DNA from 2 places in the Kitasatospora sp. NPDC092286 genome. Region 1 is predicted to be linked to the other one. Evidence: predicted binding sites of a transcription regulator. Region 1 holds the regulator's gene; the other holds the start of a gene.
The links. The regulator HrcA, encoded in region 1, represses chaperone genes, less so after heat shock. The targets are predictions, from matches to a motif close to TTNGCACTCNGNNNNNCNGAGTGCNAA.

Region 1 (4,780 bases):
GCTTCACGGCCTGCCAGATGTCGATGTAGGGGTGGCCGACGACCAGGACGGCGTCGCCGGTGACCCGGGCGGCGATGCGGTGCTCCTTGGTGCCGGGGAGCAGGTGGTCCACCAGGACGCCGAGGCGGCGGCCGGGGCCGGGGGCGAAGTCGGCGACGATGGCGGGCAGGTCGTCGACGCCCTCCAGGTACTCGACGACCACGCCCTCGATCCGCAGGTCGTCGCCCCAGACCCGCTCGACCAGCTCGGCGTCGTGCCGGCCCTCGACGTAGATGCGCGACTCGCGGGCCACCCGGGCCCGGGCGCCGGGGACGGCGATCGAGCCGGAGGCGGTGCGGCCGGGGGCCCGGGACGGCGCGGGCGCGGCCGCCGGGGGGCGGACCAGGGTGACCGGCCGGCCCTCCAGCAGGAAGCCGCGCGGCACCAGCGGGAAGACCCGGTGCTTGCCGAAGCGGTCCTCCAGGGTGACGGTGAAGCCCTCCGCGGTCTTCTCGCACCGCACCACCGCTCCGCAGAAGCCGGTCGCCGCCTCCTCCACCACCAGGTCCCGCTCGGCGGACACCTCCGGGGCGGGCTGCTGCCGCTTCCACGGCGGGGTCAGGTCGGGTCCGTACTGGTGGCTGCGCATGGAAGGTGACTATAGGGAAATCCGGCGGAGGGCCGGCGGGAGGTCAGAGCCCCGGCGCGCCCCAGACCGGGAACCAGCGGGTGAGGTCCTTCTCCAGCCGCAGGTCGTTCCCGAGCATGGCGTTGACCTGCAGTTCCAGGGGGCTGTTCCGCTTCTCCCCGCCGCCCGGCATCGGCGCGAACGGGTAGAAGGTGCCGCGCTTGTACAGGTAGACCAGCGCCAGCGACTGCCCCCGCTCGTCGCGGAAGGCCACCAGCGAGCAGAGCAGCTGCGGTCCGAAGCCGTTCGCCTCCAGCTCGCTGTTGACCGCGTGCAGGTCGTTGACCAGCTCCGGCAGCTCCTCCGGGGTGTGCCGGGCGAGCAGCCAGGAGTAGCCGTACCCGTCCTTGGAGGCCTCCACCGGGACGCCGCCGCGCTCGGTGTCGGCGTCCAGCAGCGCCCGCACCTGCCGTTCGACCTCGCCGAACGCCCCGCCCTCGACGGCCGCGAAGCAGACCGAGCCGAGACCGGTCGGCCGGAAGCCGGTCGCCGCCTCCAGGGTCAGTGCCGCCGAGGGGACCCCGAACAGCTGGTCGAGGTCGGGCTTGACGGGCTTGGTGCGCCCGAACAGGGCGTCCAGGAATCCCACGGCGGTCCTTTCCCGAGGTGGTTCAGCGGCCCAGCTGGGCCGAGATCTTCGCCAGCTGCTCCAGTCGCTGCTCCAGCGACGGGTGGGTGGAGAACAGCTGCGAGGCGGTCTCCCGGGCGCTCAGCGCCGGGGCGAAGTAGAAGGCGTTGTACGGCTGTGCCTGGCGCAGGTCCTTGGACGGGATCGCGGCGATCTGGCCGGTCACCTTGGTCAGCGCCGACGCGAGCGCGCTGGGCCGGCCGGTGAGCTGGGCGGCGGCGCGGTCGGCGGCCAGCTCCCGGTAGCGGGAGAGCAGCCGGGTGAGCAGGAAGCTGATCGCGTACACCACGATCGACACCAGCGGGATGATCAGCGCGGCGATGGCGGCGTTGGAGTCGTTGTTGTTGCGGCCCCCGCCCATGAACCCGCCGTACATCGCGATCCGGGTCATCGCCCCGGCCAGCACCCCGAGGAACCCGGCGATGGTCATCACCGCCACGTCCCGGTGCGCCACGTGCGAGAGCTCGTGCGCCAGCACGCCCTCCAGCTCCTCCGGCTCCAGCCGCCGCAGCAGCCCGGTGGTCACGCAGACCACGGCGTTCTGCGGGTTGCGGCCGGTGGCGAACGCGTTCGGCATGTCGTTGTCGGCGACCGCCACCCGCGGCTTGGGCATGTCGGCCAGCGCGCAGAGCCGGTCGATGGTGCCGTGCAGCTGCGGATACTGTTCCGGGCTCACCCGGTGGGCGCCCATCGCCCGTTCGGTGATCTTGTCGCTGAACCAGAACTGGGCCACGAAGAGACCGCCCGAGATCAGCACGATCAGTGGCCAGGCCCCGCGCAGCAGCACGATCAGCAGGCCGGTGAATCCGACGTACAGCAGCCCGATCACGAACATCGTCGCGACCATGCGGCCGGTCAGGCCGCGGTCGGGTGCGAAGCGCGTGTGCTGGCCCGAGCTCGACATCGCTGCTCCTCCGTTAGCCGTTCGCTTTCGATGCTGCCACCCGGACGGGCCCTCGGCATCACCCGCGCGCCGGATATTGCGCGCAGGATCACTCGGGCCGGGCCGTTCCTGCCGTCGGACCCGGGCCTTACACTGGCAGGTACGGTTCTGGCACTCGGCTGTTCAGAGTGCCAAAGCCGGGGCCTCCCAGAACGGCCCGCAACATGCCAGAACGGACACATGTCACTACGGACAACGTGCGAAGACGGAGGTGCGTGCCCCATGGCCGGTGAGGTCCGTCAGCTGGACGACCGCAAGCTCGCGGTGCTTCGCGCCATCGTCCAGGACTACGTGGGAACCGAGGAGCCGGTCGGCTCCAAGGCCCTGGTGGAGCGGCACAGCCTCGGCGTGTCCCCGGCCACCGTCCGCAACGACATGGCCGCGCTGGAGGAGGACGGCTACATCCACCAGCCGCACACCAGCGCCGGGCGGATCCCCACCGACAAGGGCTACCGGCTCTTCGTCGACCGGCTCGCCGAGGTCAAGCCGATGAGCGCGCCCGAGCGGCGGGCGATCCGGCACTTCCTGGACGGCGCGGTCGACCTGGACGACGTGGTCGCCCGGACGGTCCGGCTGCTCGCCCAGCTCACCCGGCAGGTCGCGGTGGTCCAGTACCCCTCGCTCTCCCGGTCGACCGTCCGGCACATCGAGCTGGTCGCGCTGGCCCCGGTCAAGGTGATGCTGGTCCTGATCACCAACACCGGCCGGGTCGAGCAGCGGATGATGGACTGCCCGGGCCCGGTCGGCGAGACCCTCCTCGCGGATCTGCGGGCGCGGATCAACGCGCACGCGGTCGGGCAGCGGCTGCCCGAGGTGCCGGGGCTGCTGGAGGAGTTGCCGGCCGGTTTCGAGGCGGCCGACCGGCCGGCCGTCGTCACCGTCCTGGCGACGCTCTTCGAGGCGCTCGCCGAACAGAACGAGGAACGGATCATGCTGGCCGGCACGGCCAACCTGACCCGTTTCGGCCACGACTTCCCGCTCACCATCCAGCCGGTGCTGGAAGCGCTGGAGGAGCAGGTCGTCCTGCTCCGCCTCCTGGGTGAGACCGGCGACGCGGGGATGACGGTCCGGATCGGCCGGGAGAACGCCTACGAGGGGCTCAATTCCACCTCGGTCGTCTCCGTCGGTTACGGTTCGGGCGACGAGAGCGTGGCCAAACTGGGTGTGATCGGTCCGACCCGGATGGACTATCCGGGCACAATGGGGGCGGTGCGGGCGGTGGCACGGTACGTGGGCCAGATCCTGGCCGAGTCGTAGGAACAGCCACCATCAGACCGATGGTGGTACCCAGTCGCAAGCACTACTACAGGCGGAACAAGCGGAGCATTTGGTGGCCACGGACTACTACGCGGTACTCGGCGTCCGACGGGATGCGGGGCAGGACGAGATCAAGAAGGCGTTCCGGCGCCTGGCGCGCGAACTGCACCCGGACGTCAACCCGGACCCGAAGACGCAGGAGCGGTTCAAGGAGATCAACGCCGCCTACGAGGTGCTCTCCGACCCGCAGAAGCGTCAGGTCTACGACCTCGGCGGGGACCCTCTCTCGCCCAACGGCGGCGGAGGCGCGGGCGGCTTCGGCGCGGGCGCGGCCGGTTTCGGCTTCTCCGACATCATGGACGCCTTCTTCGGCGCCGCGGCCGGCCAGCGCGGCCCGCGCTCGCGGACCAGGCGCGGCCAGGACGCCATGATCCGGCTGGAGATCACCCTGGAGGAGGCCGCCTTCGGCACCACCAAGGAACTCCAGGTCGACACGGCCGTCACCTGCACCACCTGCAGCGGGGAGGGCGCCGCGCCCGGCACCTCCGCGCAGACCTGTGACATGTGCCGCGGCAAGGGCGAGGTCTCCCAGGTCACCCGGTCCTTCCTGGGCCAGGTCATGACCTCCCGCCCCTGCCCGCAGTGCCAGGGCTTCGGCACCGTCGTGCCGACCCCGTGCCCGGAGTGCGCGGGCGACGGCCGGGTCCGCGCCCGGCGCACCCTGACGGTCAAGATCCCGGCCGGTGTCGACAACGGCACCCGCATCCAGCTGGCCGGCGAGGGCGAGGTCGGCCCCGGTGGCGGCCCCGCCGGCGACCTGTACGTCGAGATCGCCGAGACCACCCACACGGTGTTCCAGCGCCGCGGGGACGACCTGCACTGCACGGTCACCATCCCGATGACGGCCGCCGCGCTCGGCACCCAGGTGCCGCTGCAGACGCTGGACGGCCTGGAGGAGCTCGACATCCGGCCCGGCACCCAGTCCGGCCAGTCGATCCCGCTGCACGGCCGGGGCATCACCCACCTGCGCGGTGGCGGCCGGGGCGACCTGATAGTGCATGTCGAGGTGCAGACGCCCACCAAGCTCGACGCCGAGCAGGAGGACCTGCTCCGCCGCCTCGCCGTGCTGCGCGGCGAGGAGCGGCCGTCCGGCCAGTTCGCGCCCGGCCAGCAGGGGCTGTTCTCCCGGCTGAAGGACGCGTTCAACGGGCGCTGAGGCGCCCGCAGGAGTGTGCAAGCACCACGAGGGGCGGGGGGGGGGGGGGGCGCGCCGCGCCGCGGCCCC
Region 2 (18,350 bases), on a different contig from region 1:
CAACCGGATCAAGGCGGGGATCGGGGAGGCCGTCACCGGCGACGCCAAGAAGGTGCTCGAGGGGCTGCAGGGGGCCGCGCTGAAGGAGGCCGCGCGGGTCCGGAAGTAGCCGGACCGGCGCGCGGGCCCCTCGGCGGCCACGGGCGTGGCGGGTGGTCGGAGCGCTCCGTCAGAGCGTGATGGCGTAGGCCTTGCGGAGGGTCTCGTGGACCGTCCAGGTGGTGCGGTCGCCGGCCCGGAGCACGGCGCAGTCGCCCGGGCCGACCTCCAGGGTCGGGCCGCCGTCGATCTCGATGGTGGCCCGGCCGCCGAGCACCACGAACAGCTCGTCGGCCTCGACGTCGGTGACCACCCCGGGGGTGATCTGCCAGATGCCGCGGAGCTGGCGGCCGTCGGGGGACTCCGAGAGGACCTTGCCGGAGACCTCGGGGGTGCCGGAGACGATCTGGGCCGGGTCCAGCGGGTCGGGTTCGAGCTCGGCGGTGGGGATGTGCAGGGCGAAGCTGGTGGTCATGCCAGCGACGGTAGCGGCGCGGGCGGGGAGCGCGGGGGCGCAGAGTGTGTCGGACCGGCGGGGGAGAATGACAGGTCGTAGCGGACCGGGGCGTCGGAGGCGGTGACGGGGCATGGGTGAGCTGACCGGGCGGGACCGGGCGGTGCTGGAGCTGGAGGGACGGCAGTGGCGCACGGCCGGGGCCAAGGAACGGGCGATCCGGGAGGAGCTGGGGCTCTCCAGCACGCGGTACTACCAGCTGTTGAACGGGCTGCTGGATCGGCCGGAGGCCCTGGCCCACGCGCCGGTGCTGGTGAACCGGTTGCGGCGGGTACGGGCGGCCCGGCGGGCGGCCCGGTAGCGGGTCGGCAGTGGGTCGGTAGCGGTCGGTGGCGGTCGGTAGCCGACCGCCGGCCGGGTGACGGCGCGGCCGCGTGGGTAGGGTCCGGGCATGGTCTTCAAGGAGATTCCGCAGCCGGACACGGACGCCGGGCGCACGGGGCTGGAGGCGGTGCTCGCCTCGCCCGGGGACGCGGTGGTCGCCCTCGACTTCGACGGGACGCTGGCACCGATCGTGGCCGATCCGAGCCTGGCGCGCGCGCATCCGGGCGTGGCGGGGGCGCTGCGGGGGCTGGCCCCGCACGTCGGCTCGATCGTGGTGGTGACGGGCCGGCCGGCCGCGCTGGCGGTCGAGTACGGCGGGTTGGCGGCGGTCGACGGGCTGGTGGTGCTGGGGCACTACGGCGCCGAGCGCTGGGAGGCCGGAGAGGTCACGGCGCCGCCGGTGCACCCGGGGGTGGCGGGGGTGCGGACGGCGCTGCCGGACGTGCTGGCGGGGGCCGGGGCGCCGGCCGGGACCTGGGTGGAGGACAAGGGCCGCTCGCTGGCGGTGCACACCCGGCGCACCGGGGCACCGGAGGAGGCGTTCGAACTGCTGCGGGCACCGGTGGCGGCCCTGGCCGCCGAGTACGGGCTGGTGGTGGAGCCGGGCCGGCTGGTGCTGGAGCTGCGGCCACCGGGGGTGGACAAGGGCGCCGCGCTGACCGGCTTCCTGCGGGAGCGGGCCGCCCGGTCGGTGCTGTACGCCGGGGACGATCTGGGCGATGTGGCGGCCTACGCGGCGGTGGAGAAGCTGCGCGGGGAGGGGCTGGCCGGGCTGCTGGTGTGCAGCGGGACGACCGTCCGCGAGCTCGCCGACCGGGCCGACCTGGTGGTCCCGGGCCCGGCCGGCGTGGTGGAGCTGCTGGCGGCGCTGGGGGAGGAGCTCAGCCGAGCGCGTTGAGCTGGTCGAGGAACCACTGCTGGGGCGGCAGGGCGGTCGCGGCGGCGGCGAGGCGCTTGGTGCGGTCGGCGCGTTCGTCGGCGGGCATGGTGAGCCCGGCGTGCAGGGCGTCGGCGGTGGCGATGATGTCGTACGGGTTGACGGTGATCGCGTCGTCGGCGAGTTCGGCGTACGCGCCGGCCTCGCGGGAGAGGACCAGGGCGCAGCCGTGGTCGGAGACCACCGGGACCTCCTTGGCGACCAGGTTCATGCCGTCCCGGATCGGGTTGACGAGGGCCACGTCGGCCAGCCGGTAGGCGGCCAGGGAACGCGGGAAGTCGTCGTCGACGTGCAGGATCAGCGGCTGCCAGGTGGGGGTGGCGAACTCGTCGTTGATCTCCTGGGCCAGCCGCCGGACCTCGGCGGTGTAGGCCCGGTACTCGGCGAGGTCGGTGCGCGAGGGGTAGGCGAAGGCGACGTGCACGACCCGGTCGTGCCACTCGGGGCGGGTGCGCAGCAGGTGCCGGTAGGCGAGCAGGCCGCGGACGATGTTCTTGCTCAGTTCGGTGCGGTCCACCCGGACGACGGTGCGCCGGCCGCCGACGGCCTCACGGAGGGCGGCGAGGCGCTCGTCGACGTCCGGGCGGTGGGCGCGGTCGCGCAGGAAGTCGGCGTCGGCGCCGAGGCCGTGGACGCCGAGGAACGTGGTGCGGCCGTCGTGGGTGACCGTGAGGGCGGTCCGGTCGACGGTGGCGCCGAGCAGCGCCTCGCAGCAGTCGGCGAAGGCCAGGGCCCAGCGGCGGGTGAGGAAGCCGGCCCGGTCGGCGCCGAGGATCCCGGTGAGGACGGCGGCCGCGACATCGTCGGGCAGCAGCCGGAAGTACTCGGGCGGGGCCCACGGGGTGTGCGAGAAGTGGCCGATCCGCAGGTCGGGTCGGGCCGCGCGGAGCAGGGCGGGGACGAGGGACAGGTGGTAGTCCTGCACCAGGACCGCGGCGCCGGGGGCCGCCTCGGCGGCGAGGGCGTCGGCGAAGGCGGCGTTGTAGGCCAGGTAGGCCTGCCACTCGGTGCGGAAGCCGGCGTCGAAGGCGGGGGCGGTGGGGGTGGCGTACAGCAGGTGGTGGACGAACCAGAGGGTGGAGTTGGCGACCCCGTTGTAGGCCCGGGCGAAGGTCTCCGGATCTATGTCCAGCATCCGGACGGCCTGTCCGCCGACGTCGTGGCCGGCCAGGTCGAGGCGGCCGTGCGGGGCCTCCGCGGCGGCCCGGCGGTCGGCGTCGCCGAGGGCGGCGCAGACCCAGACGGCGCTGGGGTCGGCGATGGCGGAGAGCCCGGAGACCAGGCCGCCGCCGCCCCGGCGGAGGGTCAGCGTGTCGTCGTCCGCGGTGCTGAACGACACCGGTCCCCGGTTGGAGGCCACCAGTACGGGGGCGGTGCCGGTCGGACTCGAACGTTCGGTCGTGAGATCGCCCATGGTTGGTACGTTGCCGGGGGCCAGGGTCGGCAAACCCCGGTCAGTGCGGCAGGTGGCGGCTCACGTACTCGGGGACGGTGTGCATCGGGGGCCGTTCCAGGCCGGTGACCGGGTGGGTGTGGGCGGTGAAGGCACGGGTTTCCGGGTCGCGGGTGAACTGGGTGAGCAGCGGGTGCACCAGGTCGGCGGAGGCCTTGAGGCGGTGGGTGCGGTCGAGGCGTTCCAGGGCCGTGCGGTAGATGGTGGCGGCCATCCGGCCGAGCGCCTGGCCGTCCTGGTGGCGGTGGTGGCGCACGCCCACGTCCACCTGGGCCAGGGCGTCCAGACCGGCGGTCTCCAGGGCGTCGACCAGCAGGCCGAGCTCGACGCCGTAGCCGGTCGGGAACGGCAGCCGTTCGAGGAGCGAGCGGCGGGCCGCGTACTCGCCGCCGAGGGGCTGGACGAAGCCGGCCAGCTCCGGCCAGTGCAGGTTGAGCAGCGGGCGGGCGACCAGCTCGGTGACCCGGCCGCCGCCGGAGGGGACGACCGCGCCGCCCGCGTCGGACGGGCCGCTCGACGGCACTTCGAGCGGCCGGTCGTACATGGCCTTGACCAGCTGGATGTCGGGTTCGGTGAGCAGCGGGCCGATGATGCCGGAGACGAAGGCCGGGTCGAACTCGCGCAGGTCGGCGTCGACGAAGCAGACGATCTCGCCGCTGGTGACCAGCAGGGAGCGCCAGAGCACCTCGCCCTTGCCGGGGGCGGCGGGCAGCCGGGGCAGGATGTCGTCACGGTGCACCACCCGGGCGCCGGCCCCGGCGGCGACCGCGGCGGTGGCGTCGGTGGAGCCGGAGTCGACCACGACGAGTTCGTCGACCAGCGGGAGGCGCTCCATCAGCTCGCGGCGGACGGTGCGGACGATGTCGCCGACGGTGGCCTCCTCGTCCAGCGCGGGCAGGACCACGCTGACGGTGCCCGCCCGGCCCGCCGCCCGTTTGGCGTCCAGCAGCGTGCCGACCGGGCGGTCGGCCGCGCTCCAGGAGCGGCGGCGCAGCCAGGACGCCGCCTGCGGAAGGAGCGCGGGGGTCGGTTCGGCGGGCACGGGTCTCTCCTCGGCGGGTTCGGGTGGGACGGGTTCGGACGGGACGGGGCATCTCGCGTGGCGGACGGTCCCGTTCGGGGTTGACGCCTTCGGATACAGTCTTCGTACAGCGATCGGACCTTCGCACGCCGGGGTCACCGCTGAGCAGGACCACAACTTCACAGAGCTCATCCAGAGGGACTGAGGGAACGGCCCGTTGACGTCCCGGCAACCTTCTCGCGCGGCTGTCGTACAGGCCCGGCGGGACAGGTGCCAATTCCGGCCTGTGGCGCGACCGCGTCACGGGGAAGATGAGGAGAGAGGCCTCCGCCATCATGGCTATCGACACCGCCGCACCCGCATCCCTCACCGTTGACCTCGGCCCCGCCGCCGCGCTGTCCTGTCGGGAGTGCGGCACCCGCTTTCCGCTCGGTCCGAGCTTCGCCTGCCTGGAGTGCTTCGGGCCGCTGGAGATCGCGTACGACTTCGGCGGCGAGGCCGCGGAGGACCTGCGCAAGCGGATCGAGGCCGGCCCGGCGTCGATCTGGCGCTACGCCCCGCTGCTGCCCGTTCCGGCCGATGTCGCCGGGAAGCCCAACCTGAACCCGGGCTGGACCCCGCTGGTGAAGGCCGACAACCTGGGCCGTGAGCTGGGCTTCACCGCTCAGCTGCACATCAAGGACGACTCGGGCAACCCCACCCACTCGTTCAAGGACCGCGTGGTGGCCTGCGCCATCGAGGCGGCCCGCGCGTTCGGCTTCACCACGCTGTCCTGCTCGTCCACCGGCAACCTGGCCGGCGCGGTCGGTGCGGCGGCGGCCCGGGCCGGATTCAAGTCCTGCGTGTTCATCCCGCACGACCTGGAGCAGGGCAAGGTCGTGATGGCCGGGGTCTACGGCGGCGAGCTGGTCGGCATCGAGGGCAACTACGACGACGTCAACCGCTTCTGTTCGGAGCTGATCGGCGACCCGGCCGGCGAGGGCTGGGGCTTCGTGAACGTCAACCTCCGCCCGTACTACGGCGAGGGCTCCAAGACGCTGGCGTACGAGATCTGCGAGCAGCTCGGCTGGCGGCTGCCGGAGCAGATCGTCATCCCGATCGCCTCGGGCTCCCAGCTCACCAAGATCGACAAGGGGCTGCAGGAGCTGATCAGGCTCGGTCTGGTCGAGGACCGGCCGTACCGGATCTTCGGGGCGCAGGCGGCCGGCTGCTCGCCGGTGTCGGCCGCGTTCAAGGCCGGCCGGGACGTGATCCGCCCGGTCAAGCCGGACACCATCGCCAAGTCGCTGGCGATCGGCAACCCGGCCGACGGCCCGTACGTGCTGGACATCGCCCGCCGCACCGGCGGCGCGGTCGAGGACGTCACCGACGCCGAGGTGGTGGCCGCGATCAAGCTGCTGGCCCGCACCGAGGGCATCTTCGCCGAGACCGCGGGCGGGGTGACCGTCGGCGTGCTGAAGAAGCTCGTCGAGACCGGGCAGCTGGACCCGGCCAAGGAGACCGTCGCGATCAACACCGGCGACGGCCTGAAGACCCTGGACGCCGTCTCCGACTCCGGCATGACCACCGTCATCCGCCCGACGCTGGAGTCCTTCCGCGACGCCGGCCTCGCCTCCGCCTGACCACCACCCCGCTAGGAGAGCCCCCGCCATGAGCGCCAACGTCCGCATTCCCACCATCCTGCGCACCTACACCGGCGGCTCCGCCGAGGTCGCCGCCGAGGGTGCCACCCTGGGCGATGTCATCGCCGACCTCGACAAGAACCACCCGGGCATCGCCGCCCGCGTCCTGGACGACGCCGGCAAGCTGCGCCGCTTCGTGAACGTCTACGTCAACGACGACGACGTGCGGTTCGCGGAGGGGCTGGCGACCGAGATCAAGGACGGCGCGAGCGTGTCGATCATCCCGGCGGTGGCCGGCGGCTGCTGAGCCCGTCCGCCGCTCTTCCCGGCCGGCCGTTCCCGCGTACGGAATTCCGAATTCCGTACGCGGGGGCGGCCGGCCGCATTTCGGCGGGAATATTTCCGGGTCCAGTCGGAGTAGAGTGTCGCTCGGCTGGGAACAGGGCTCCCCTTCCCCTTTCACCGGCGCCCGAATCCGGCTGAACCCGTATCGCCGGTGACCGTCCGGCCGCTGAGACCGGCGCCGCGCGCACGGCCGTGAAACATGTCAGGCAGATGTCAGAATTCTCAAGGGGATTTGAGTAATTCGTCCGCTATGTCCGGCGTGAAATGCCGATTTCCTCCTGATTTCACCTGAGGTGTCCCCTGGCGGGCCCGGGGAATTCCCTGCGGCTGACCCTGTTGCAGAGGGCGTCGATCCGGATACATTCAGCCGCGATCGACGCGATCGCCCGCCCATCGGATGCCGTCCGGTGGCTCGGCGGGGGACCGCGGCGTGCACGGCTGCGTCCAGGGGGGGTTCCCCGGGCCGGCCTCGAAACCAGACCCGGGCCCGCGACCTGCGGGCGCGTGAAGGGCCAGCACAGCACTAGGGGAGTTCGGAATGGCTCAGGGCACCGTCAAGTGGTTCAACGCGGAGAAGGGCTACGGCTTCATCGCGGTCGACGGTGGTGCGGACGTCTTCGTCCACTACAGCGCGATCCAGATGGACGGCTACCGCACCCTTGAGGAGGGCCAGCGGGTCGAGTTCGAGATCTCTCAGGGGCAGAAGGGCCCGCAGGCGGACATGGTCCGCGCCGCGGTCTGACCTTTCCGACCCCAGGAGTTCGGCTCGGCCCATCGGCTGGTGCGCCTCTTGCTTCGCGACGGGCCCGTACGACACACGTCGTACGGGCCCGTCGGCACGTGCGGCGGCGGGCGCCGCCGCACGTGGCGCCCGGGGCCCGCCGCACGTCCGCCCGCGGGTGGCCGGTGCGGCTCGCGGGTTGCCGATTGGGCTTGCACTCGCCCTGCCAGAGTGCTAATCATTGGCGTTAGCACTCACAGCGTGAGAGTGACAGCGGACCGGGTCGGTGAGGCCCCCGGGAGCGGTAGGGGAAAGGACCCCCGCACACCAGGGCCGTCCGTCGCGGGCACCCCTTGGTCCGAGCAGTCGACCGTGTCCCGGAGGACCACTTCAGATGGCCAAGATCATCGCCTTTGATGAGGAAGCTCGCCGCGGCCTTGAGCGTGGCATGAACCAGCTCGCCGACGCAGTGAAGGTCACGCTCGGCCCCAAGGGTCGCAACGTCGTTCTGGAGAAGAAGTGGGGCGCCCCCACGATCACCAACGACGGTGTCTCCATCGCCAAGGAGATCGAGCTCGAGGACCCGTACGAGAAGATCGGCGCGGAGCTCGTCAAGGAGGTCGCCAAGAAGACCGACGACGTCGCGGGTGACGGCACCACCACCGCCACCGTGCTGGCCCAGGCGCTCGTCCGCGAGGGTCTGCGCAACGTCGCCGCCGGCGCCAACCCGATGGCCCTGAAGCGCGGTATCGAGAAGGCCGTCGCCGCCGTCTCGGACCAGCTGCTGGCCCAGGCCAAGGACGTGGAGACCAAGGAGCAGATCGCCTCCACCGCCTCCATCTCGGCCGCCGACACCCAGATCGGCGAGCTCATCGCCGAGGCCATGGACAAGGTCGGCAAGGAAGGCGTCATCACCGTCGAGGAGAGCAACACCTTCGGTCTGGAGCTTGAGCTCACCGAGGGCATGCGCTTCGACAAGGGCTACATCTCCGCCTACTTCGCCACCGACCTGGAGCGTATGGAGGCGAGCTTCGAGGACCCGTACATCCTCATCGCCAACTCCAAGATCGGCTCGGTCAAGGACCTGCTCCCGCTGCTGGAGAAGGTCATGCAGAGCGGCAAGCCGCTGGTCATCATCGCCGAGGACGTCGAGGGCGAGGCCCTGTCGACCCTGGTCGTGAACAAGATCCGCGGCACCTTCAAGTCCGTCGCCGTCAAGGCCCCGGGCTTCGGCGACCGCCGCAAGGCCATGCTCGGCGACATCGCCATCCTCACCGGTGGCACCGTGATCTCCGAGGAGGTCGGCCTCAAGCTCGAGAACGCCGGCATCGACCTGCTGGGCACTGCCCGCAAGGTGGTCATCACCAAGGACGAGACCACCATCGTCGACGGTGGCGGTGACAGCGAGCAGGTCGCCGGCCGCGTGAACCAGATCCGCGCCGAGATCGAGAACAGCGACTCGGACTACGACCGCGAGAAGCTCCAGGAGCGCCTCGCCAAGCTGGCCGGCGGCGTGGCCGTCATCAAGGCCGGCGCGGCCACCGAGGTGGAGCTCAAGGAGCGCAAGCACCGCATCGAGGACGCCGTCCGCAACGCCAAGGCCGCCGTCGAGGAGGGCATCGTCGCCGGTGGTGGCGTCGCCCTGCTGCAGGCCTCGGTCGCGTTCGACAAGCTGGAGCTCGAGGGCGACGAGGCCACCGGTGCCAACATCGTCAAGGTCGCGCTGGAGGCCCCGATCAAGCAGATCGCGACCAACGCCGGCCTGGAGGGTGGCGTCGTGGTGGAGAAGGTGCGCAACCTTCCCGCCGGTCACGGCCTGAACGCCGCCACCAACGAGTACGTCGACCTGGTCGCCGCGGGCATCATCGACCCGGCCAAGGTCACCCGCTCCGCGCTGCAGAACGCCGCCTCCATCGCGGCGCTCTTCCTCACCACCGAGGCCGTCATCGCCGACAAGCCGGAGAAGGCCGCCGCGGCCGCCGGCGGCGGCATGCCGGGCGGTGACATGGACTTCTGATCCGACTCGATCGGATCGGGCAGTTCCTCGCTCGCATGGGCGGTTCCCTCCGGGGAGCCGCCCGTGCGGCGTTCTGCGGGAGAATGGACGGATGGCTTCCACCGGTGACACCGCTGACATCGAGACCGCCCTGCACAACGCGCGGGCGCTGATCCTCGCCGACCTCTCCGCCCGGGACGTGGCGGACGCCGCCGTGGTGTCGCTGGTGGAGAGCGCCGTGACACACCGGCGCTGGTGGCTGGAGCAGTGGCCGGACGGCGCCGAGTACGTGCTCGGGCTGGTCGCCCAGGACGTCCAGGACGCGCTGCTGGAGGAGTACGGGCGGTGGCCGCTGTGCACCGCGTGCGCGGCGGACGGGGACCCGCACGCGCTCGGCGTGGAGCCGGAGCTCGGGCCCGAGCCGCACTGGGTGTGCGGCAAGGAGGGGGCGGTGGTGTCGCCCGTCGGCCGGCTGTCGTAGACCGCGCCCGGCCGGGACCGCTTTCGGCCGCCGTCGCGCTCCGGGGCGCGACGGCGGCCCTTGTGCCGCCCGGGGCGTTCGCGGTCCGTGGCGTCCTACTCGGAGCCCTCCAGGAGGCCGAGTTCGGCGGCCAGGTTGGCTCGGGCGGGGGCGTCGAAGCGTTCGCGGGCGGCTGGGGTGCGGTAGAGCGCGGGGAGCGCGAGGAGCCGGCGCAGGACCGCCGCGCGCCCGGCCCGGAAGTCCGGCTCGGGGACGAAGGCGTACTCCGCGCGTACGGCGGCCGCGTACGCCGCGTACGCCTCGGGGGTGCCGCCGAGGACGGCGAGGTCCGCGTCACAGAGCACCTCGCCGTCCCGGTCGCCGGGGGCGGGGCGGTGGGTGGTGGTCAGCCGGACCAGCCGCGCGACCTCGGCCACCCGGGCGGCCGGCAGAGCGGCCTCGGTGAGCGCCCGGACGGCGAGGGCCGCGCTGCGCTCCTCGTTCTCGGAGCGGTCGGGGCGGTAGACGGCGTCGTGGAACCAGGCGGCCAGCCGGACGGTGTCCGGTGCGTCGGCGTGTCCGGCGAGCGTGTCGACGTGGCTCAGCACCGCCCGCAGGTGATCGGTGGTGTGGTAGCGGCGCTGCGGCTCGGCCCAGCGGCGCAGCAGCTCGCGTCCGTACGGTTCGGGGTCGGTGCCGGTGCCGCAGCGGTGCAGCAGGGCGGTCCAGTCGGCGAGCAGATCGGCGGCGGCGGGCGGGCCGGCGGCGGCGGACGTGTTCGGCATGGGGTTCATTGTGCTGGCCCGGGCGGACGGTGTGGCCGGGGCGTCGGGATCGGTCGGGTCGTCCTGATCAGTCTGGGCGTCCGGGTCGGGCGGGTCGGGCGGGTCGGCCGGTGGGAGTTCCACTGGACCTATATGTAGGTTAGCGATATATGTAGTCCTATGACAGAACGTGCGATGCAGGAGCCCACGCTGCTTCTGCTCACGGCATTGGCCGATGCCCCACGGCACGGCTACGCGCTCATCCAGGAGGTCGCCGCGATCTCCGGCGGCCGGGTCACGATGCGGACGGGCACGCTCTACGGCGCCCTCGACCGGTTGCTGCAGCAGGGGCTGATCGAGGTCGCGGCCGAGGAGGTGGTGGACGGCCGGGCCCGGCGCTCGTACGCGCTGACCGGGGCCGGCCGCGCCGCCCTGGCCGGTGAGGCCGAACGGCTGCGTGCCGTCGCCACCGAGGCCGAGCGGCGCCTCGCCGTTGTCCGACCGAGGGTCAGGGGGACCTTCACATGACCACACCCACCGTCATGACCACACAGACGGTCGTCCTGCGGGTCGCGCTCCAGCTCTACCCGGCCCGCTACCGCCGCGAGCGCGGCGACGAACTGGCCGCGGTCTTCGCCGACACCACGGCCGAGGCGGGCAGGCAGGCGCTGGCCAGGGAGGCGCTCGACCTCGCCGCGTACGGCCTGCGGGTGCGGACCAGGCTGACCTCCAGCTCCCTCGGCGGGCGGCTGCTCGGGGCGGCCGCGCCACTGATCGCGGCCGCGGTCGCGGGGGCGAGTCTGTCGCCGTGGTTCAGCGATGTGGACGCCGTCGCCTGGAACTTCGCCGGGGAGACGAGCCTGGGCCGGGCGATCATGATCGCGCAGCCGGTGGTGGCGCTCCTGCTGGCCCTCGCCGCGATGGTGGGGAGCTGGACGGTGGCGCGGATCTTCGCGGTGGGGGTGGTGGTCACCGGGCTGCTCGGCATGAGGGACGCGTTCGCGCCGGAGGCCATGGGCTGGTGGTGGACCCTCTACACGAGCACCTCGGTCGTGCCGTTCGTGCTCTCCGGGCTGCTGGTCATCGCCGCGCCACGGGACCTGCTGAGCCGCCCGACGGGGTGGCCGCGCGCGCTGATGGCGGCGTCGGCGGTCCTGGGCGGACTCATGGTCGCGGCCCAGGGGAACTACGACACCCGCTACCTGATGAACGCCCCGTGGTCGACCGTTCTGGTGGTCGTTCCGCTGTTCCTGGTGCTCACCGTGGTGCGCGGCTGGCTGCTGCCCGCCGCGGCGGGGCTCGCGATGCTGCCGCTGAGTGCGGCCTTCAGCGTGTTCAGCCTCTGGGAGGAGACCGGCGGTATCTGGCGGCTGCTCCCGGTCGGTACGGCGGCGGTGGCGCTGATGCTGGCGGCGGTTCTGGTCAAGCGGCGGCGCGGCGGCGTTCCCCCGGGTACGGAGGGATGGCGCACCGCGATCTGATCGGACCGGGCCGGGCCGCCGCCGGGTGGCCCGGCCCGGCGGCGTGACGACCGGAGGACGGGCCGCGACCGGAGGGCAGGTCCCGGCCAAACGGCCGCAGGGGGCTCGCCGGGGGGCCGCGGGATGTGGCAGTCTACCGATATGTCTAGACCAATTCTCGAAGTCATCGCGCTGACGCCCCAGGACGCCCAGGCCGCCGAGTCGGGCGGCGCCGACCGGCTCGAACTGGTCACCGACATGGCCGCCGACGGGCTCACCCCGTCGGTCGAGGACTTCGCCAAGATCCGCGCGGCGGTGGACATCCCGCTGCGCGTGATGCTGCGGATCCGGGACGGCTTCGCGCCGGGCGACCTGGACGAGCTGCGCGCCCGCGCGGCCGCGCTCCGGGCCGAGGGCGCCGACGAGTTCGTCCTCGGCTTCCTGGACGCCGACGGCGCCGTCGACCTGGCCGCCACCGAGGCCGTCGCCGAGGCCGTGGCGGGCTGCCGCTGGACGTTCCACCGGGCGATCGACCACAGCGCCGACCGCGCCGCCGTGCGCGCCGCCGTCGGCGCGCTGCCCGGGCTGGACACCTTCCTGACGTCCGGTGCGGTCGGCGGCGTGGACGCGGGCCGAGAGGTGCTGCTGGCGGAGCTGGCCGCGGCCGGGAAGCCCGGTTACGGCCAGCGGATCCTGATCGGCGGCGGGCTGCGGGCCGAGCACCTGCTGAGCCTGCGGGCGGCCGGCTTCGACGCCTTCCACGTCGGTGGCGCGGTGCGCGTCGACGGGTGGCAGTCGCCGGTGGACGCGGGCAGGGTCGCCGAGTGGCGGGCGCTGATCGACGGCTGAGGGGTGGGTGACGGGTGACAACTGACAGATAACAGACTCTGTTATCTGTCAGTTGTCACCCGTCGTCCGGCTGTCGTCAGCGCAGCTGTTCGGGCAGCGGTTCGGCGTGCAGCACCGTGAGCCCCGAGACCGCGCGGGTGAGCGCCACGTACAGGCGCCGCAGGCCGGTCCGCCGGTCGGGCTCGCCGGCGATCACGGCGGCCGGCTCGTCGAGCACCACGTAGTCGTACTCCAGGCCCTTGGCCAGCGAGGCCGGGACGAGGGTCAGCCGGGCCTCCGCGCTGGTCTCGGCGCCGGGGGAGAGGTGCGGCAGACCTGCGGCGGCCAGCGCCTCGGCGAGCAGTGGGACGCGCTCGTCGGCGGCGATCAGGCCGGTCGAGCCCTCGTGCTCCAGCGCCCGGTGACAGGCCGCGATCACCGCCTCCGCCAGCACGCCCCGCTCGACCTGACGGATCGTCAGCGACCCGGGCGCCTCGCGGACCGAACTGGCCGGAGCCAGGCCCGGGGCGATCGCGGGCAGCAGCCGGGAGGCGTACGCGATGACCTCCTCCGGCACCCGGAAGCCCTTGGTCAACTCCTCGATGTGGGCGGCGGGTTTGCCCAGGTGGTGCAGGGCGTCCGGCCAACTGGCCGTCGCCCAGGGGGTGGTGCCCTGGGCGAGGTCGCCGAGGACGGTCGCCGAGCCGGTGGTGCAGCGGCGGCCGACCGCGCGGTACTGCATCGGGGAGAGGTCCTGCGCCTCGTCCAGCACCACGTGGCCCAGCGAGGGGGTGCGCTGCACCAGGTCGGTGGCCTCGTCGACCAGGACGGCGTCGGCGGCCGTCCAGCGGGCGGTCTTCACCGAGCGGCCGGGCCTGGGCCGGAGCACCGTCCGCTGCTCCTCGGGGGTGAGGACGCCGTCCGCGCACTCGGCCAGGAACTCCGGTTCGGAGAGCAGCCGCAGGACCAGCTTGGCCGGTTCGACCAGCGGCCAGCACTGCTTGACCACCGCCTTGACCGCCGGGTTGCGGGCCACCGCGTCCTGCACCCGGTCGTCGGGGGCCTCGCCGCCCTGCTCCATCTTCAGCAGCACGGTGTGCGCGATCCGCTGCGGCAGCGCGTCCCTGGCGGCACCGTAGCGGATCGCGCGGCCCTTCAACTCCTCGATGATCTCGACCAGTTCGTAGGCCGGTACGCGCCAGCGCCGGGAGCCGCGGACCACCACGCAGGGCTCGGTGGGCAGCGTGATGCCCGAGCGCACGGCCCGGCGCAGCACCTCGGCCATCCGGGCGTCGCCCTTCAGCCGGGCCGCCTCCGCGGTGTCCTCGCCCCGGACCTCGACATGCGCGACCAGCTGCTGCACGGTGGCCTGCGCCACCTCCAGCTCGCCCAGGGCGGGCAGCACCTGCTCGATGTAGGAGAGGAAGGCGTTGTTCGGGCCGATGACCAGCGTGCCGGTCCGGGCGAGGCGCTCGCGGTGCGCGTACAGGAGATAGGCGACACGGTGCAGGCCGACGGCGGTCTTCCCGGTGCCGGGGGCGCCCTGGACGCAGACCGTGCCGCTGATGTCGGCACGGACGATCTCGTCCTGCTCGGGCTGGATGGTGGCGACGATGTCGCGCATCGGCCCGACGCGGGGCTTCTCGATCTCGGCGGCGAGCAGGGCGGAGGCGGTGTCCGACTCGGCGGGGTCGGTGAGGTGCTCGTCCTCGTAGGCGGTCAGCTCGCCGCCGGTGTAGCCGAAGCGGCGGCGCCGCTCGACGTCCATCGGCGCGGTCCGGCTGGCCCGGTAGAACGGCTGGGAGACCGGCGCGCGCCAGTCGATCACCATCGGGTCGCCGTCGGCGTCGTGGACGTGCCGCCGGCCGATGTAGAAGTTCTCCCCTCCGCTGCCTTCGGACAGCTCCTCGCTGATCGCGTGCAGGTAGTCGAGGCGGCCGAAGAACAGCGGGGTGTGCGAGAGGTCGGCCAGGGCGGCGATCCGGGCCTCGATCTGCTTCTGGAGGACGATGGCGGTGACCCAGGTGCCGGTCACGTCGCGGATGTCCAGCGACTGGACGTCCTCGCGCATCGCTCGCAGCGCGGCCCTGGAGGCGGCCAGATGGTCGCGTTCGCGCTGGAGGGGGTCGGTGGTGGGGGTGGCGGGCACAGCGAACCTTCCCGGCTGCCCCGGAAGCGGGCGCAGCGGATCGTTGGAGCTCACAGTGGGTACAGCCGACCGGTTGCCGAACGGTCGGCGCCTCCCCCGGCTGCCTGCGGGACTCAGCAGGTACCACGGTTCGGGAGGGGGCAGACGAACGATCCTAGACCCGGTGGCCCCACGGTTCCACCCCCGGTTTCCCCGGACGGGGCCCTCAGGGCCTCCGTACATCGGGAGGACGACCTCCGTCCTGCCGGATACGGCCTTTGGGGTGATGTGTCCGGCGCGCCCGGGTTCTACCGTTGAAGACATGAGCACCGTACACATCACGGCGCCCCGGGCAGCGGCCACGACCCCCCGGGTGCCGACCCAGAAGTCCGTCGCCCGCCCCGCCGGAGCGACCGCCGCGACCGTCCCCGGCCGCCGCCGCAACCCGCTGGCCAGGGCCGTCCGCAACGTCGGCATCGCCCTGGACACCGCCGCGCGCGTGGTCTTCCTCGGGCGCGACGGCGTCGGGTACTGATCCTCGGCGGGTACGGACCGGCGGGTACGGACCCGCTAGAGCACGTCGTCCGCGTCGATGATGCGGTAGGCGTAGCCCTGTTCGGCCAGGAAGCGCTGGCGGTGGGCGGCGAAGTCCTGGTCGACGGTGTCGCGGGCCACCACGGAGTAGAAGTGGGCCGCGTGGCCGTCGGCCTTGGGGCGCAGGACGCGGCCGAGGCGCTGGGCCTCCTCCTGGCGGGAGCCGAAGGTGCCGGAGACCTGGATGGCGACGGTCGCCTCGGGCAGGTCGATGGAGAAGTTGGCGACCTTGGAGACCACCAGGACGCTGATCTCCTTGTTCCGGAAGGCCTCGAAGAGCTTCTCCCGCTGGGCGTTGCTGGTCTCGCCCTTGATCACCGGGGCGTCCAGGACCTCGCCGAGCTCGTCGAGCTGGTCGATGTACTGGCCGATGATCAGCGTCTGGTCCTTCTCGTGCTTCTTGACCAGGGCCTCCACCACCCGACGCTTGGTCGCCGTGGTGGCGCAGAAGCGGTAGCGCTCCTCGGGCTCGGCGGTGGCGTAGGCGAGCCGCTCGGTGTCGGTCAGGGTGACGCGGACCTCGCAGCAGTCGGCGGGCGCGATGTAGCCCTGCGCCTCGATCTCCTTCCAGGGCGCGTCGAAGCGCTTGGGGCCGATGAGCGAGAAGACGTCCCCCTCGCGGCCGTCCTCGCGGACCAGGGTGGCGGTCAGACCGAGGCGGCGACGGGCCTGGAGGTCGGCGGTGAACTTGAAGACGGGCGCGGGCAGCAGGTGCACCTCGTCGTAGACCACCAGGCCCCAGTTGCGGGCGTCGAAGAGCTCCAGGTGGGCGTAGACGCCCTTCCGCTTGGTGGTCATCACCTGGTACGTGGCGATGGTGACCGGGCGGATCTCCTTCTTCGTCCCGCTGTACTCGCCGATCTCGTCCTCGGTGAGCGAGGTGCGCTTGACCAGTTCGTGCTTCCACTGCCGGGCCGAGACGGTGTTGGTGACCAGGATCAGGGTGGTCGACTTGGCCTCGGCCATGGCCGCCGCGCCGACCAGCGTCTTGCCGGCACCGCAGGGCAGGACGACGACGCCGGAGCCGCCGTGCCAGAAGCCCTCGACGGCCTGGGCCTGGTACGGGCGCAGCTGCCAGCCGTTCTGGTCGAGCTCGATGGGGTGCGCCTCGCCGTCCACGTACCCGGCGAAGTCCTCGGCGGGCCAGCCGAGTTTGAGCAGCACCTGCTTGATCTGGCCGCGCTCGGACGGGTGGACGACGACGGTGTCGGGGTCGATCCGGGCGCCGACCAGCGGGGCGATCTTCTTGGAGCGCAGCACCTCCTCCAGCACCGGCCGGTCGGTGCTGGTGAGCACCAGGCCGTGGGTCGGGTGCTTGGAGAGCCGGAGCCGTCCGTAGCGGGCCATGGTGTCGGCCACGTCCACGAGCAGCGCGTGCGGTACCGGGTAGCGCGAGTACGTCACCAGGGCGTCGACCACCTGCTCGGCGTCGTGCCCGGCCGCGCGGGCGTTCCAGAGCCCGAGCGGGGTGATCCGGTAGGTGTGCACGTGCTCGGGGGCGCGTTCGAGTTCGGCGAACGGCGCGATGGTGCGGCGGCAGTCGGCGGCCTTGGGGTGGTCGATCTCCAGGAGAAGAGTTTTGTCGCTCTGGACGATGAGCGGTCCGTCGTTCACGCGGGGAAGCCCTCCACTGGCTGACACTGACAGGCTGGACTGATGACCGGCCGACCGGCCGGGTCGACCGGTTGGTCTGACCGGTTGGTCTGACCGGCTGGTCCGACGCAGACCCTCCAGTGTCGCGCATTTCGTGGCGGACGCGGGCGGCCACCGTGGTTCGGCCGCCTTCGAGGGGCCGGAGCCGCTGTCCGCCGCCCGGGCGGTCGGTGGGCCGGGCGGTAACCGGGGGGCCGCTCCGTCGTTGAGCCGGGCATGAACAAGTCGAAGCGCGTCCTCACAGCCCTCGCCCTCGCCGGTACGGCCTTCGCCGCCACCGCCTCCTCCGCCGGTTCCGCCCACGCCCTCGCGGGCCTCGGCGAGACCGGCGGCCCGTTCGCGGCCGGCGGGTTCCTGCTCGCCGATCTGGTCAGCGGCGGCAGCCTGCCGGTCGGCCAGAGCGAGATCGGCACGCTGGCCGATCAGGCGATCAAGGAGAAGATGCAGCAGGGGCAGGCGCACTGACCCGCTGCGGTGAGCAGGGCCCGCCCCGGGGAGCGGGCTCCGTCCCGGCGGCCGGGCTCCGTTCCGGCGGTCAGGCGGAGTCCTCCAGTTCGGCCACGCCGGTGATCCGGTGGAGGGCGAAGGTGCGGAGTTCGTCGGCGTGGTGGTCGAAGGCGGTGACGTAGCCGCCTTCGACCTTCACCGGGTCGATGATGCGCTGGCTGGCGAGGCCCTCGGCGTTGAGGTAGCCGATCCACATCCGCTCGCCGAGCAGGACGGCGGTCTGCAGAGCGGCGAGGGTCTCGGCCGCGGCGGTGCGCGGCAGCTGCCGCGGGTCGGGGGTGGGCTCGCGGCGGATGGCGGTGGCGGCGCGGTCGCCGGCCCGGATGGCCTTGATGGCGGCCGCGAGGAGAGTGTCGTCGGGCGTGGGCGGGCCGTCGGGGACGGGGACGGGGGCCGCGCGCGGCGGGGTGCGGTGGCGGTCCGGGCGGGTGATCAGGACATCGCCCTCGGCCGACTCGGCGGCGGGCGCGTAGCCCATGGTGCGCAGGGCGGCGAGCAGGGCGTCGGGGGCGGCCTGGGAGGCCAGGACGGTGGGGGCGAGCAGGCGCAGCCGCAGATCGACGGAGCGCCGGTCGGCCAGCACCTCGGCGAGCAGCGCCGGGTCGTCGCAGCGCAGGTACGAGGAGGCGGCGCCGACCCGCAGCACGCCGTGCCGGCGGGCGACGTCGTCGATCAGATAGGTGAGCGGCTGGGGTACGGGCGTGCGGGAGTGCTGCTCCAGGAAGACCTGCAGGTCGGCGGCGGTGCGGCCGGCGTCGAGCGCGCGGCGGACGGACTCCGGGGTGAACCGGTAGACGGTGGCGCCGCCCTTGGACTCGATGTCGGCGCAGAGCGCGAGGGCCTGGCCGAGCGGGGCGAGCAGCGGGCCGGGGGCGATCGCGGTGAGGTCCGGCTGGAGGATGACGTGGTCCAGCGGGCGCGGCAGCAGCGGGGCGAGCACCTCGGCCGGGTCGGCCTCGGCGGTCAGCAGGGCGCGGGCGGGGG

Region 2: the regulator HrcA is predicted to act here: its motif matches at 7,188-7,214, upstream of groL (chaperonin GroEL).

Annotation. Positions count from the first base shown of each region.
Region 1 covers NZ_JBIVRD010000009.1:193,136-197,915, reverse strand. Annotated here, with positions in the region: gene ACIQIB_RS12060 (DUF3097 domain-containing protein) at 1-628, opposite strand, end outside; gene ACIQIB_RS12055 (hypothetical protein) at 672-1,256, opposite strand; gene htpX (zinc metalloprotease HtpX) at 1,279-2,199, opposite strand; gene hrcA (heat-inducible transcriptional repressor HrcA) at 2,461-3,495, shown strand; gene dnaJ (molecular chaperone DnaJ) at 3,569-4,711, shown strand.
Region 2 covers NZ_JBIVRD010000006.1:74,180-92,529, forward strand. Annotated here, with positions in the region: gene ACIQIB_RS08125 (extracellular solute-binding protein) at 1-109, shown strand, start outside; gene ACIQIB_RS08130 (cupin domain-containing protein) at 170-514, opposite strand; gene ACIQIB_RS08135 (DUF3263 domain-containing protein) at 627-854, shown strand; gene otsB (trehalose-phosphatase) at 945-1,775, shown strand; gene ACIQIB_RS08145 (trehalose-6-phosphate synthase) at 1,759-3,228, opposite strand; gene ACIQIB_RS08150 (glucosyl-3-phosphoglycerate synthase) at 3,269-4,309, opposite strand; SAM riboswitch class I at 4,474-4,606, shown strand; gene thrC (threonine synthase) at 4,624-5,910, shown strand; gene ACIQIB_RS08160 (ubiquitin-like small modifier protein 1) at 5,939-6,217, shown strand; gene ACIQIB_RS08165 (cold-shock protein) at 6,794-6,997, shown strand; gene groL (chaperonin GroEL) at 7,371-8,993, shown strand; gene ACIQIB_RS08175 (hypothetical protein) at 9,085-9,453, shown strand; gene ACIQIB_RS08180 (hypothetical protein) at 9,549-10,217, opposite strand; gene ACIQIB_RS08185 (PadR family transcriptional regulator) at 10,377-10,724, shown strand; gene ACIQIB_RS08190 (hypothetical protein) at 10,739-11,677, shown strand; gene ACIQIB_RS08195 (copper homeostasis protein CutC) at 11,819-12,505, shown strand; gene ACIQIB_RS08200 (HelD family protein) at 12,582-14,633, opposite strand; gene ACIQIB_RS08205 (hypothetical protein) at 14,935-15,147, shown strand; gene ACIQIB_RS08210 (DNA repair helicase XPB) at 15,183-16,820, opposite strand; gene ACIQIB_RS08215 (hypothetical protein) at 17,076-17,324, shown strand; gene ACIQIB_RS08220 (helicase C-terminal domain-containing protein) at 17,395-18,350, opposite strand, start outside.